Regions from separate parts of the Rhizobium sp. Leaf311 genome, predicted to be linked through region 4. Evidence: predicted binding sites of a transcription regulator. Region 4 holds the regulator's gene; each other region holds the start of a gene.

Region 1 (3,104 bases), on a different contig from region 4:
GCAACGTCATCTGCAAAAGGTGCAATCTTCTGAACGCTGCGCTCGGGAACATCGGAGGCAACGGGGGCCAGACGATAGACACGCTGTCCACGGTTGCCGAAGATGTCGATGAGCGGAGTGATGTCCGCGATCTCATCTTCGACAAGCGACGACGCCTTCTGTGTTTCCTCAAGCGGCTCAACCATGATGGCCGCAAGGGTAAGCTTTTCGATCCCGAAGCCCGGATCGATCTTCTCGGTCCTGTCGCGAAACAGTTTCGTCAACCAGGCGACATCGCGGGCGGCCTTTGCCGTTCCTGCCCGCAGCGCCTGGGTCGTGTTGTCGACCTTATGAACGATGAGATCGACGCGGCGAACACCCAGGCCCTTTTTCTGGAGTTGATTGCAGAGTTCGACGACCAGACGACCGACATATTTGTCGATCGTTTCGGCAGCCCCGATCGGCTCCTGGAAGATGCGGCTGACTTCGATCAGGTCGGGCGTGCGGATGGGGTCGATGGGCTCTCCGATACGCCCGAAGATCTGGTCGAGGCGGCGAGCGATTTCCGGGCCGAAGCGCAGTGTCAGCGGTGCCCGCGGCGTCGCAGAAAGCTCACCGATGGTTCGAAAGCCAAGTATTCTTAGATCGCCCACCATCTTTTCAGGTAGACGCAGCAGGGAAATCGGCAATCGCTCGAGCGCTTTGACGGTTTCGCCGCGGGGTACGATGACCGTCTCTCTGGTGATGGCGCGTGCACAGGCATGAGCGGCACCCCATGTGTCGGCAATGGCGACACGGACCGTCAGCCCCCTGCCCCGAAAGCGATTGGCAATCCCGCTCAACATGGCAAGCTCTCCGCCCCGGAGATGGTCGGCGCCATCGGTGTCCATGACGATGCCATCAGGCGCATCGACTGCGACGATCGGAGAGTATTGGCTCAGTGCCCAGAAGGTGATGCGCTCCAGCGCGTCGGCGTCCGCCTTCGGATCGGCATCGATCATCATCAGTCCCTGAAACAACGCCTGTGCCTTTGCCGCCTGCATGCCGACACGTAAACCTGCCTTTTTCGCTGCAGCATCTGCCGCCGACACCCAGCGTTTCGAGCCGGATTTCGCGATCACGGCGATGGCCTGTTCAGCCGGAATGCCGGGATCGGCGCGACGAATGCGATCCGTCGACAGATCCGGAAGGTAGATCGATACGACCCTGGTCATCACACGCTCCAACAATAAACTCGGCACACTCGCCTGCGCGCGACCGCATCAGTTCCAGCAACCATCTTGCCCGCCCGACACCCGGCACAGGTAAGTCCTGCGACGGCAGCACGCTTACCCTCCACCGGGTCATCGAGGCCGTCGGCTGGCCGAAATCATTGGCTTCTGCCTGTCGTCGCCATCTGCGAACAACGAGCGCCAGGCTTCCCTTCTTCTCCGCTGCAAGCTGAAGCCGCCGGCTCGCCAGCATAGGCAATCGCACGACCTCGCCGACGACCGCGCCCAGCCCACCGAAGGAGAGTGCCTCTTCCATTGAGGCGAGCACGTCCTCTTCACGATCGCTTTCCACGAAGATCACGCGGTTTGCGTCAAGACCTGCCTGCACGAGCGCTGGAAAAAACAGGTCAGGCCGTGTCAGGCACCAGACGATCTTGCCCTTGGTGCGAGCAGCAACGCCTGCCACGAACAGGGCTGCGGCTGCCCCATCGACGGTTCCGGCGCCACCACCTGCAAATTCATGAAGAGCGCCTCTCGCGAGACCGCCTCCTGGAAGCACCGCGTCGATTGCGCTCACCCCGAACGGCAGACATTCCGCCTGCTTCGCGACCACGCCTTCCAGCGAGGCAATACGATCACGCAGATCGGCTATGACATGCTCGCGCGCAGCAGCCATCGTTCACGCAATCCTTCCGGTTCGTGTCGTTTACAGGAACAGCTTCATGCCGTTTTCAATGTTGAAGTTCACGTTCTGTTCCTACACCCAACAGGAGTCAAGAGGCGCTAAATTAGGAATGCAGTCCTCTATTTTTAGCAACTCGAGAGATTCGCAAATTGAATCAGTGAGTAAGATTTGGAACGGTGTTTCGTACCACGCACAAAATAAATTTTAGGGTAGCCTGATCAATCCCTCAGCTTCGGCTGTCGATGTGTGCAAGCTGTGCTGATCGCAGGCATCATTTCAGGAACAATCCTACGCCGATCGCGCTTACCAATGCTGAAGTTTAAAGGAAGGTAGCACCGAAGTGATCGAAGCCAGGGTACGCGTCATCGATCTCGAAACAGGAGGCAATGGCCCGAACGACGTCTGCGAGATCGGCTGGCAGGATGTCGTGATCGACGAGTGCGGAAAGTGGGAGGTTACTGACGAGCGCGGGGCGCTGTTCGTCAATCCTGGCCGTCCGATTTCACCCGACACGATGGCAATTCATCATATCCTGGATGCCCAAGTCGCGTATGCTCCGTTCTGGAAGGAAATAGCAACAACCGTTCTCCGTCCACCCGGCCGTATCGACGCCTTGGCAGCTCATCGAGCCGCTTTCGAGCAACGATATTGCACGCCACGATTTACAGGCGGAACGCCTTGGATCTGCACATGGAAGTGCGCGTTGCGTGTCTGGCCAGAGCTTCCGCGGTTTTCCAATCAGATGCTGCGTTATCAACGAATGCCCACCGGACTGGTGCATGAAATCGGCCTCCCAGCGCACCGGGCGATGCCCGACGCCTACGTTACGGCTCATCATCTCCGCGACATGTTGAACCAGACCTCGCTTGTGGATTGCCTGGCATGGAGCAGCGAACCAGGCCTTCTGCCACGCGTGCCGGCAGGACCAGATCGTGGAAAACCGTGGGACCGCATCAGCCTCGAAACCCTCAACGCGTTTATCGCAGATCGGGATGTGGACGTCCGCTTCAGTGCACAGATCGAACTGGCCCGTCGAAATGAGGACAAGCCGTCTCAGGATGCGGAACCGGCGCAAGGGACGCTTGGGTTCGAATGAGCAAGACGTATCCGGACACGCCCGATGGTCGATATTTCGTCGTGAAAGGCAGGCTGTGGCGTTGCAGCAATCCAGCGATCGATGAGCCCACCCGTACGGCACTGGTCAAGGATTTGATGGCTGCACGCCGGGC
Region 2 (3,104 bases), on a different contig from region 4:
TATGATTGTGCACATCCTGGCTCGATCGGGAAAACTGGATGCGCGTTTCGGCCTTGTCGATCTTGGCAGCGTAGAGAACGCCGTCTTCCGCCTGGGGTGTCAGCGGCAGATCGCCATCTTCCAGTTTCAGCATGGCTTCACGCATCAGCCGCGCACCTGCCAGCATCAGGCTGTCATGCAATTCGCCAGCCGTCATGTTCGGCTCGATGGCGACATGAGCGGTCAGCGCAACGGGGCCGGTATCCAGCCCCTTTTCCATCTGCATCACCATCATGCCGGTTTCAGTATCGCCTGCCATGATGGCGCGTTGAATGGGAGCAGCGCCGCGCCAGCGCGGCAGGAGTGATGCATGGCCGTTGTAGCACCCAAGGCGCGTTCCGCTCAAAATCGCTTCCGGCAGCAGCAGCCCATAGGCGACGACGACCGCGACATCCGCGTTGAGGGCCGTAAACTGCGCCCTGTCCTCTTCCGCCTTGAAATTGAGGGGCGTCAGAACGGGAAGGCCGAGCAATTCGGCAGCCTGATGAACGGGGGATTTCTGCAGATCCAGTCCGCGACGCCCGCCGGGCCTTGGTGGCTGCGTATAGACCGCAGCAATATCATGACCCGCATCGACGAGCGCGCGCAGGGTGGGAACGGAGAATTCCGGTGTGCCCATGAAAATGATGCGCAATGACATGTTCGTCCCCTGCCCTGCTGGCCGCACGTCCAACCTTCAGCCGGAGACCTAGATTTTTGCGCGGGCCGCTTTGGTGAATTTCTTGATGACCATATCCCGCTTCAACCGGGAAATATGATCGATGAACAGGACGCCATTGAGATGGTCGATCTCATGCTGCAGGCAGGTGGCCAGCAGGCCGTCCGCTTCCACTGTCTGCTTCTTGCCGTCCCGGTCGATATATTCAACGGTCAGTGCGGCAGGGCGTTCCACCTCGGCATAATAGTCCGGAATGGAAAGACAGCCCTCCTCATAGGTCGAAACCTCATCGGAAACTTTGAGGATTTCCGGATTGATGAAGACAACCGGCTTTCTTTCCTCGTCTTCGCGGGAAATATCGATGACAAGCATACGGCGGGGAACGCCGATCTGGATGGCAGCCAGGCCAATACCGGGCGCATCATACATGGTTTCCAGCATATCGTCGGCAAGACGCACGATCTCGGCATCCACCTGTTCGACAGGCTTGGATTTCTCGCGCAACAGAGGATCAGGCAGAATAATGAGCGGTTTGATGGTCATGGCTTCCCATAACCCATCTCATCTTTCTAGGAAACAAAAAATAGAGGCCCGGAGATCCTGTTTTAGAGGCAGGTCAGGACTCATTTCGGCCCGATAAATGTTCTTGGTTTGATCTTACGAATCACCGGAAATCTGTTAGATTTGCTCATGAACATTGATCTCGCCGCATTTGGTACCACAGCTTTCAGTCTCGGTAACCTCCAGATATCGGTCGGTGCTTTGCTCGGCATCGTCGTGGCGGGCTGTCTTGTCGCCGCAATCTTCGCCTGGCGCCGCCAACCGCCGCCGGTCGATCAATCCCGCGACGAGATTACCGAACTCTTGAGAACGCAGTCGGAGCTCCACGGTCGTATCGCCGCGATGACCGAAACCTTGAGCGCGCGCCAGAACGAAATGAGCCAGACGTTGAACGAGCGGCTCGATGGCATGTCGCAGCGGATCGGCTCAACTTTGACGGAACAGACGCGCTCCACGCATGAGAACCTCAGCAAGCTGCAGGAGCGGCTCGCGGTCATCGATGCCGCGCAGGGCAATATTCAGGATCTCGCCAAGGACGTGATCGGGCTGCAGGCCATTCTCTCCAACAAGCAGACGCGGGGCGCGTTCGGGCAGGCGCGCATGGAAGCCCTGATTGCCGATGCTCTGCCGTCAGGCTCCTACCAGTTGCAGCCAACCCTCTCCAACGGCTTCCGGCCCGATTGCACCATCAGGATGCCCAACAACGCGCCTCCGCTCGTCATCGATGCGAAATTCCCGCTCGAGGCATGGAATGCGTTGAAGGCCGACGATGCGCCCGAGGCCAAGCGTGCGGCTACACAGCAGTTCCGTCGCGACATGGAAGTGCATATCCGCGATGTGGCTGAGAAATATCTGATTTCCGGCGAGACACAGGATACGGCCTTCATCTTCGTGCCATCGGAATCCATCTTTGCCGACATCCACCAGCATTTTGAGCCGCTGGTGCAGCGCGCGCACCGCTCCCGCGTCGTCATCGTGTCCCCCTCCCTGCTGATGCTGTCCGTTCAGGTCATCCAGTCTGTGCTGAAAGACCAGAGAATGCGCGAACAGGCGCATCTCATTCAGGGCGAAGTCGCGCTTTTGATGGATGATGTACGCCGTCTGGATGAGCGGACCCGCAAGCTGCAAGCCCATTTCGGGCTGGCGCAGAAGGACGTGGATATGATGCTGACCTCTTCGGAAAAGGTTCTGGCACGCGGCGTGAAAATCGAGAGCCTTGATTTTTCGCCGTCCCAGAAGGAAATCGCCCATATTGAGGCCGAGCAGCTGCGCCGTCTGGCCGAGGGCCGCTCCAATGTGGCGAAGCTGAGAGTGGTTGACGACGAGTGATCCACTCGGCAAAGTCTGCGCTCATTCCAACTCGCTTAATCCTTATTTCGGAACAACCCGCATGATCACAGTTTTCGGCTCCATCAACATGGACCTCGTTGCCATTTCCGACCGCCTGCCGAAGCCCGGTGAGACCGTGACGGGCAAGACCTTCTCCACCGCCGCAGGCGGCAAGGGCGCAAATCAGGCGCTGGCTGCGCGGCGCGCTGGCGCTACCGTGAAGATGGCGGGCGCCATCGGCGACGATGCTTTTGCCGCACCCGCCCTCACATTGTTGCGGGACGCGCGGGCCGATCTCGCACTCGTCAAGACCGTCGCCGAGCCCACCGGCACCGCCGTCATCCTCATCGGTGAGGGCGGCGAGAACATGATTTCGGTCATTCCTGCGGCCAATGGCGAGGTCTCGGAGAGCGATGCCGACCGTGCCGTCTCTGAAATGGCGGCTGGCGATATTCTGATGCTGCAATTTGAAATACCGGCACAGGCCATCGAAGCTGCCTTGAAAGCCGCCAAGGCA
Region 3 (3,104 bases), on a different contig from region 4:
GCTTCCAGCGGCGTCAGCCCGAAACCTTCCCATCGCTGAGGCGCGATGAAGAGATCGAGCGCACGATACCATTCGTTGATATTGGTGTGCTCGCCCACGAAAAGAATACGCTCGGAAAGGCCGGCAGCCCGGACCTTGTCCTTGAGACCATTTTCAAATTCCACATGCGGGCCGGTTGCGCGACCCGCAACAATGGCCGACCAGCCGGGATTTTGTGGAAGAAGCGAAATCATTGCATCGACAAACAGGTCCGTGCCCTTTTGACGACGCACCCGTCCGAAGCAACCCACATATTTCTGGTCGGGGTCCAGCCCCAGCACGCGCTTGACTTCGGCTTTATCCGCAGCTGGCGAAAAGCGGTCAGTATCGATGCCATGCATGATGACGTCGCTCGGCAAAGCCATATAGGACGCCGTTTTGTTGCTGGTGGAAATGATGGCATCCATTTTTGAAATCAGAAATTTCGTCCAGCCGCTATGCTTGCGCTGGGATGCCGAGGTGAAGACAAGCTTGAGCTTCATCTGCAACAGATCGCGCAGGATAATGCCGGGGAGCATTTCGATATTCCGCCGCGCGTGCCACACGCGAAGCCGCCCATCCGGGCCCGCTTGCCACAGCCGCCACAGGTCACGGAAGCGAACATGTGGCAAGCTTTCGGGCAGACCCGGCCCAATGACAGCGACCTGTTGCCCGAGCCGGTTTTGCACCGGCACGAGCTGAATGATCGTTGATGTCACGCCTGAGAGCCTGCGCTTGAAATTTGGCGCGAGCACACGGACGTTTCTCAAATCAATGTAAGGCAACTGATTGTCTCGCAGGGAGCGGGTCGATGCTCAACCCCAGTTGATGGAAAGAATTTCGTAGCCGCGTGAACCGCCAGGCGCGTTCACTTCGATGCTGTCGCCAACTTCCTTGCCGATCAGGGCACGTGCAATAGGGGACGAAATGGAAATGCGGCCCTGTTTGACGTCTGCTTCCTGATCGCCCACGATCTGGTAGATTTTCTGCTCGTTGGAATCTTCGTCCACAAGCTTGATGGTCGCACCGAACTTGACGGTGGTGCCAGACATCTTGGAAAGATCGATGACTTCTGCGCGCGCCGTCAAATCTTCGAGCTCTGAGATTCGGCCTTCATTGTGGCTCTGCGCTTCCTTGGCGGCGTGATATTCTGCATTTTCAGAGAGGTCACCATGGGCGCGAGCTTCCGCGATCGCCTCGATGATGCGTGGGCGCTCTTCCTGCTGGCGCCAGCGAAGTTCTTCCTGCAGCTTGACGAATCCGCCCTGGGTCATCGGTACTTTTTCTACCATTTTTTTCTTCCTTCGCATTCTACCGCGGTAACCGCAGACACAAAAAGAAACAGGTTCCGGAGCAAAACTACGGAACCAGTCAAAATCACAATTCGCGAGACTATATCAGAAGTCGCAAGCCAATTGCCAGCAAATTTGAAACCATGCATTTTCTGTCATGCAGAACTTGATGATAGACAAATATTGACATGATCGGAAAGAACATTTAGTGAACATGTATGAAAAAGTCCATAAAAGAACGGCTTGCAGTCCTGTCCGATGCAGCGAAATACGATGCGTCCTGCGCCTCCAGTGGCACGACGAAGCGCAATTCGTCCAATAGCGGCGGTTTGGGTTCGACGGAAGGTTCGGGCATTTGCCACGCCTATGCGCCGGATGGCAGGTGTATTTCCCTTCTGAAAATACTGCTGACCAATTTCTGCATTTATGACTGCGCCTACTGCATCAACAGATCATCCAGCAATGTGGAGCGCGCGCGATTCTCGGTTGAGGAAGTGGTCTGGCTGACGCTGGAATTCTACAGGCGCAACTATATCGAAGGGCTTTTCCTGTCTTCGGGCATCATCCGTTCGTCAGACCACACAATGGAAGAACTGGTCCGGGTGGCGAGAGAGCTGCGGGTGACCCATGGGTTTCGCGGATATATTCACCTCAAATCCATTCCCGAGGCGTCCGCGAAACTGGTCGAAGAAGCCGGGCTTTATGCCGATCGCTTGTCGATCAACATCGAGCTTCCGACAGATAGCGGGATCGGGCGGTTTGCGCCGGAAAAACAGCCGGTAAACATCCGTAAGTCCATGGCCGACATCAGGTTGAAAATCGAAGAGGCGGGCGAGCCGACCTTGAGAACGAAGCGGGTCAGGAAATTTGCGCCAGCCGGTCAGAGCACACAGATGATCGTGGGTGCGGATGGCGCCAATGACACAACTATCCTGCAGACCAGCGCGCGTCTTTATGGCAGCTACGGCTTGCGCCGCGTCTATTACTCGGCTTTCAGCCCCATTCCGGATTCGTCGAAAAACCTGCCGCTTATCAAGCCACCCTTGATGCGGGAGCATCGACTCTATCAGGCCGATTGGCTCTATCGCTTCTATGGTTTCGATATCAATGAGATTGCTTCCACCCAAAAGGACGGGATGCTCGATCTCGATATCGATCCGAAGCTGGCATGGGCGCTGGCTAATCGTCAGAGTTTTCCTGTTGATATCAACTCGGCAGACCGGGAGATGCTGCTGAGGGTGCCTGGCTTTGGCACCAAAACCGTCAAATCCATTCTGGCCTCCCGCCGTTTTCGGCAATTGCGTCTGGAAGATCTTGGCCGTTTCGGGGTTTCGTTGAAGAAGGTGAAGGCCTTTGTCGTTGCTGGTGGCTGGACGCCGGGCAAGCTGACGGAGCGACCCAATCTGCGCGATATGTTTGCGCCACAGCCTGAACAATTATCGCTTCTGTGATGCACAGGATTTCTCTGGAGGGCCGGGGGGATTTTGACGAGTGGCGCGATGCCGCCAGAGCCTTTCTTTCTGCCGATATTGCGCCACAGAATGTTGAGTGGCACCTGCGCGGTGAGGATGCCGGTCTTTTCGGTTTTTCAGAAGAAGATCCGTTGCCGGTCTCAACGACAACAAAAAAGCTGAGCGTCCCTGCTGCTTTTATGGAGCTGGCACAGACAATTGTCTGCCACAGCGATCCGGCGCGGTTTGCGCTGCTCTATCGTCTGCTTTGGCGTCTACAGCAGGACAAGGCGCTGCTGCAGTTCAAGGCGGATGCGGATGTGGCCGAAGCGAGGAAACTGGA
Region 4 (3,104 bases):
CTGGACGCTCATCTTCACTCCTCGAAGGCAAATATCGCGCCTTGACCGGGCGCTCGCTGAACCAGCAGTCGAGAGCCTTTGCGCGTGTATTCCACGCCATTAGCAGCAAGAAACGACTCTGTCACGGCGAGATCAGCGACAGCAAATGAGACTGCGGCGCCGAAAAGGCCAGGGATGCTCTCTTGCTCGGCCCCATCAAACTCTTCTGCAACCGTCTGCGCATGGGCGATGCGGATGACCGCGCCCGGCGTAAGAAAGCTGAGGTTTCCCGTTGAGTCGGCTGCTGCCGACACACCAAATGCTGCTTCCACCAATGGCGCAAAGGCGTCCGGTCGGTCTGAGCGCAGGGTTATTTCGCGCAGGCCAGTCGCTCCATTTTTGTGAGCTGTGAGGTCGGACCGTTTTGCGGAAAAAGCGTTGACGCGCTCACAGGTGAAGAAGAACAGATTTCCGTCATCCTTTTCTGCCGCAAAAGCCAGGCGAAAGCTCGCTTCAGATCGGCTTCCGTCCGGCAATGTTACCGGTCGACTGAACGAAAATGCGTCGCCGCCGGAAAGTCCAGCCTCAACGAAGCTATGATGATCAGCATCTGCGTCGTGCGTTTTTCCGGCGACTGCGGAAAACCCCTGCTGCCCGTATCGCTTTCGAAAGACTTCATCGCGTCGAACAAAGGCGTTGCCTTCTGCGCAAGCCCTGGAATATTGCGCGGCGTCTCCGATTGCCAGGGGTTCGAGATACTGCCCGTCTTCGAGAAAGACGCAGGCATTCTCGGTGCCGAAGGGGTGCCTTGCATCTGCAGCAACCGTAAAGCCCAGCGCCGAGAGACGCGCCCGTGCTTGTCCGAGGTCTGCAACGGGCATTACGATATGATCGATTTCACGCGCCATGAGGGGTCCTTCCGCTTCGTCGGCATGGGCATTCCACTGTTGCAAGCCGAACGTTTTATGGCCGGGCGAGATAATGGATGTAAATTGTCACAAGCACACTGATTTTTAAGGGATTGCAGAACACATATGGAACATATAGTGTTCGTTCTGTATTTGTTTCGCGAATCTTCGCCTCGAATCTCTAAGGGTGTTACTCCATGCTCACGCGCAAACAGCAGGAATTGCTACTGTTCATTCATGAGAGAATGAAAGAGTCTGGCGTGCCGCCTTCCTTCGATGAGATGAAGGACGCACTTGATCTGGCATCGAAATCAGGAATCCACCGCCTGATCACAGCGCTCGAAGAGCGCGGCTTTATTCGTCGGCTACCGAATCGGGCGCGTGCGCTTGAAGTCATCAAGCTGCCTGAGTCCTATACGCCTGCTAGCAAGCCTCAACGTGGCTTCTCGCCGAGCGTCATCGAAGGTAGCCTCGGCAAAACCAAACCGGCTGAACCAGCAGCCCTGCCCGTCGCGTCGAATGATTCGAACTCGGTCAGCGTCCCTGTCATGGGCCGTATCGCCGCGGGTGTTCCCATTTCGGCCATTCAGAACAACACACATGACGTTGTTGTGCCAATCGACATGATTGGTGCGGGCGAACATTACGCGCTTGAAGTCAAAGGCGATTCGATGATCGAAGCCGGCATTTTCGATGGCGACACGGTCATTATCCGCGATGTCAGCACGGCAAATCCGGGAGATATCATCGTTGCATTGGTGGATGACGAAGAAGCGACATTGAAGCGCTTTCGTCGCAAGGGCGCGTCAATTGCGCTTGAGGCAGCGAACCCTGCCTATGAGACCCGGATTTTTGGACCGGACCGCGTCAAAATTCAGGGCAAGCTCGTCGGCCTTATTCGCCGCTATCACTGACCGGTGACTTTTCCTATGTCTAGAGGTGGCGGTCGCCCTCGGCCGCTGCCCTTTGCAATGCCTGTCTAGAGAAAACATTTGCGGACATTGAACTCCTGTCCGATATCAACAGGTCTTGGACACCAGAAGCGCCGCTTTTTGCGCCTCTATATGTAGCTGGCTCACTAGTTTTAGTTTGCGTGTGGACGTTCGTCACGTCGCGAGCCTGAAGCTGGGCATTGCTCTTACCGGTTTAGCCATTCTCGCAGTCGACTGGCTGGCAATCGTGCTGTCCAGCGTCGCGCACCCTCCTGCATGACACATCAAATAATTTGAAGAGGCCTATCTTCAAAACGGTCTGTATCAAAAGGCTCGTCTCAGCTAGCACGGGAGTTCGTAACGGAGGGCAGCCATATGTACGATCTTTATATAGCCAACAAGAATTACTCCTCTTGGTCGTTGCGTCCATGGGTGTTGATGCGGACGCTGGACATCGGTTTCAAAGAAAGCCTTTTTCCTTTCGGCAATTCAGCGAAGGACTTCTCAACCTTTTCGCCCACTGCCAAAGTTCCCTGCCTTGTTGATGGTGATTTCACCGTATGGGATTCGCTCGCCATTGCGGAATATCTGGCTGAAAGAAATAGCGGTGTTTGGGCAGACAATGCTGCCGCTCGCGCGTGGTCTCGATCAGCAGCTGCGGAAATGCACTCGGGTTTCCAGGCGCTGCGCAACGAGCATCCCATGAGTGTCGGCCTTCGCATTCGCCCAGCTTCCATCAGCGGATCGCTGCAACAGGACATCGCGCGTATCGACGCTCTCTGGTAGCAGGGTCTGAAGTCCTTTGGTGGCCCATTCCTGGCGGGTAGCACGTTCACGGCCGTGGATGCATTCTTCTGCCCGGTCGCTTTCCGCTTTCAGACATACGGAACAGTGCTTTCTGCGGAGTCCACGGAGTACAGGGACCGTCTTCTCTCACTGCCTGCAATGCAGGAGTGGCAAGAGGCGGCGCTTCTGGAGACATGGCGCGACGGCGATCATGAGGAAGAGGCGAAGGCAGTCGGAGAGATATTGGCGGATCTTCGTATGTCAGGGAATTCGTAAGCGGCGGGTGTCGTTCACAGGTTTCATCGCTCGGCGGAAAGCAATGCAGCGATATGCTCTGGCAAGGTGGCGTCATAGGTCTTGCTGCGCCACTGGTAGCTGCGGTGAGCGGTCCACGGTCGCTCGATGCCGTCCAATGCCGCTTTGGCGCTGTAGCGGGGGGATCCCTCCCCGCCAAACCAGATTTCCATCGAGCCGGTGCGCCGCAACGTATCGCCTGTAA

What was found. The regulator LexA, encoded in region 4, represses DNA repair genes until DNA is damaged. The targets are predictions, from matches to a motif close to TGTTCNNNNTGTGTTCNG.
Region 1: the regulator LexA is predicted to act here: its motif matches at 1,932-1,949, upstream of ASF69_RS15000 (ImuA family protein).
Region 2: the regulator LexA is predicted to act here: its motif matches at 1,339-1,356, upstream of ASF69_RS11150 (DNA recombination protein RmuC).
Region 3: the regulator LexA is predicted to act here: its motif matches at 1,508-1,525, upstream of ASF69_RS03265 (putative DNA modification/repair radical SAM protein).

Annotation. Positions count from the first base shown of each region.
Region 1 covers NZ_LMNZ01000015.1:7,031-10,134, forward strand. Annotated here, with positions in the region: gene ASF69_RS14995 (DNA polymerase Y family protein) at 1-1,193, opposite strand, end outside; gene ASF69_RS15000 (ImuA family protein) at 1,114-1,866, opposite strand; gene ASF69_RS15005 (DNA polymerase III subunit epsilon) at 2,216-2,971, shown strand; gene ASF69_RS15010 (hypothetical protein) at 2,968-3,104, shown strand, end outside.
Region 2 covers NZ_LMNZ01000007.1:155,457-158,560, reverse strand. Annotated here, with positions in the region: gene fmt (methionyl-tRNA formyltransferase) at 1-679, opposite strand, end outside; gene def (peptide deformylase) at 728-1,240, opposite strand; gene ASF69_RS11150 (DNA recombination protein RmuC) at 1,388-2,587, shown strand; gene ASF69_RS11145 (ribokinase) at 2,649-3,104, shown strand, end outside.
Region 3 covers NZ_LMNZ01000001.1:682,076-685,179, forward strand. Annotated here, with positions in the region: gene ASF69_RS03255 (glycosyltransferase family 4 protein) at 1-737, opposite strand, end outside; gene greA (transcription elongation factor GreA) at 834-1,310, opposite strand; gene ASF69_RS03265 (putative DNA modification/repair radical SAM protein) at 1,529-2,761, shown strand; gene ASF69_RS03270 (UdgX family uracil-DNA binding protein) at 2,761-3,104, shown strand, end outside.
Region 4 covers NZ_LMNZ01000020.1:357,772-360,875, forward strand. Annotated here, with positions in the region: gene kdsA (3-deoxy-8-phosphooctulonate synthase) at 1-12, opposite strand, end outside; gene ASF69_RS18540 (VOC family protein) at 15-887, opposite strand; gene lexA (transcriptional repressor LexA) at 1,085-1,801, shown strand; partial or broken gene ASF69_RS18550 (glutathione S-transferase family protein) at 2,195-2,881, shown strand; gene ASF69_RS18555 (ComEC/Rec2 family competence protein) at 2,905-3,104, opposite strand, start outside.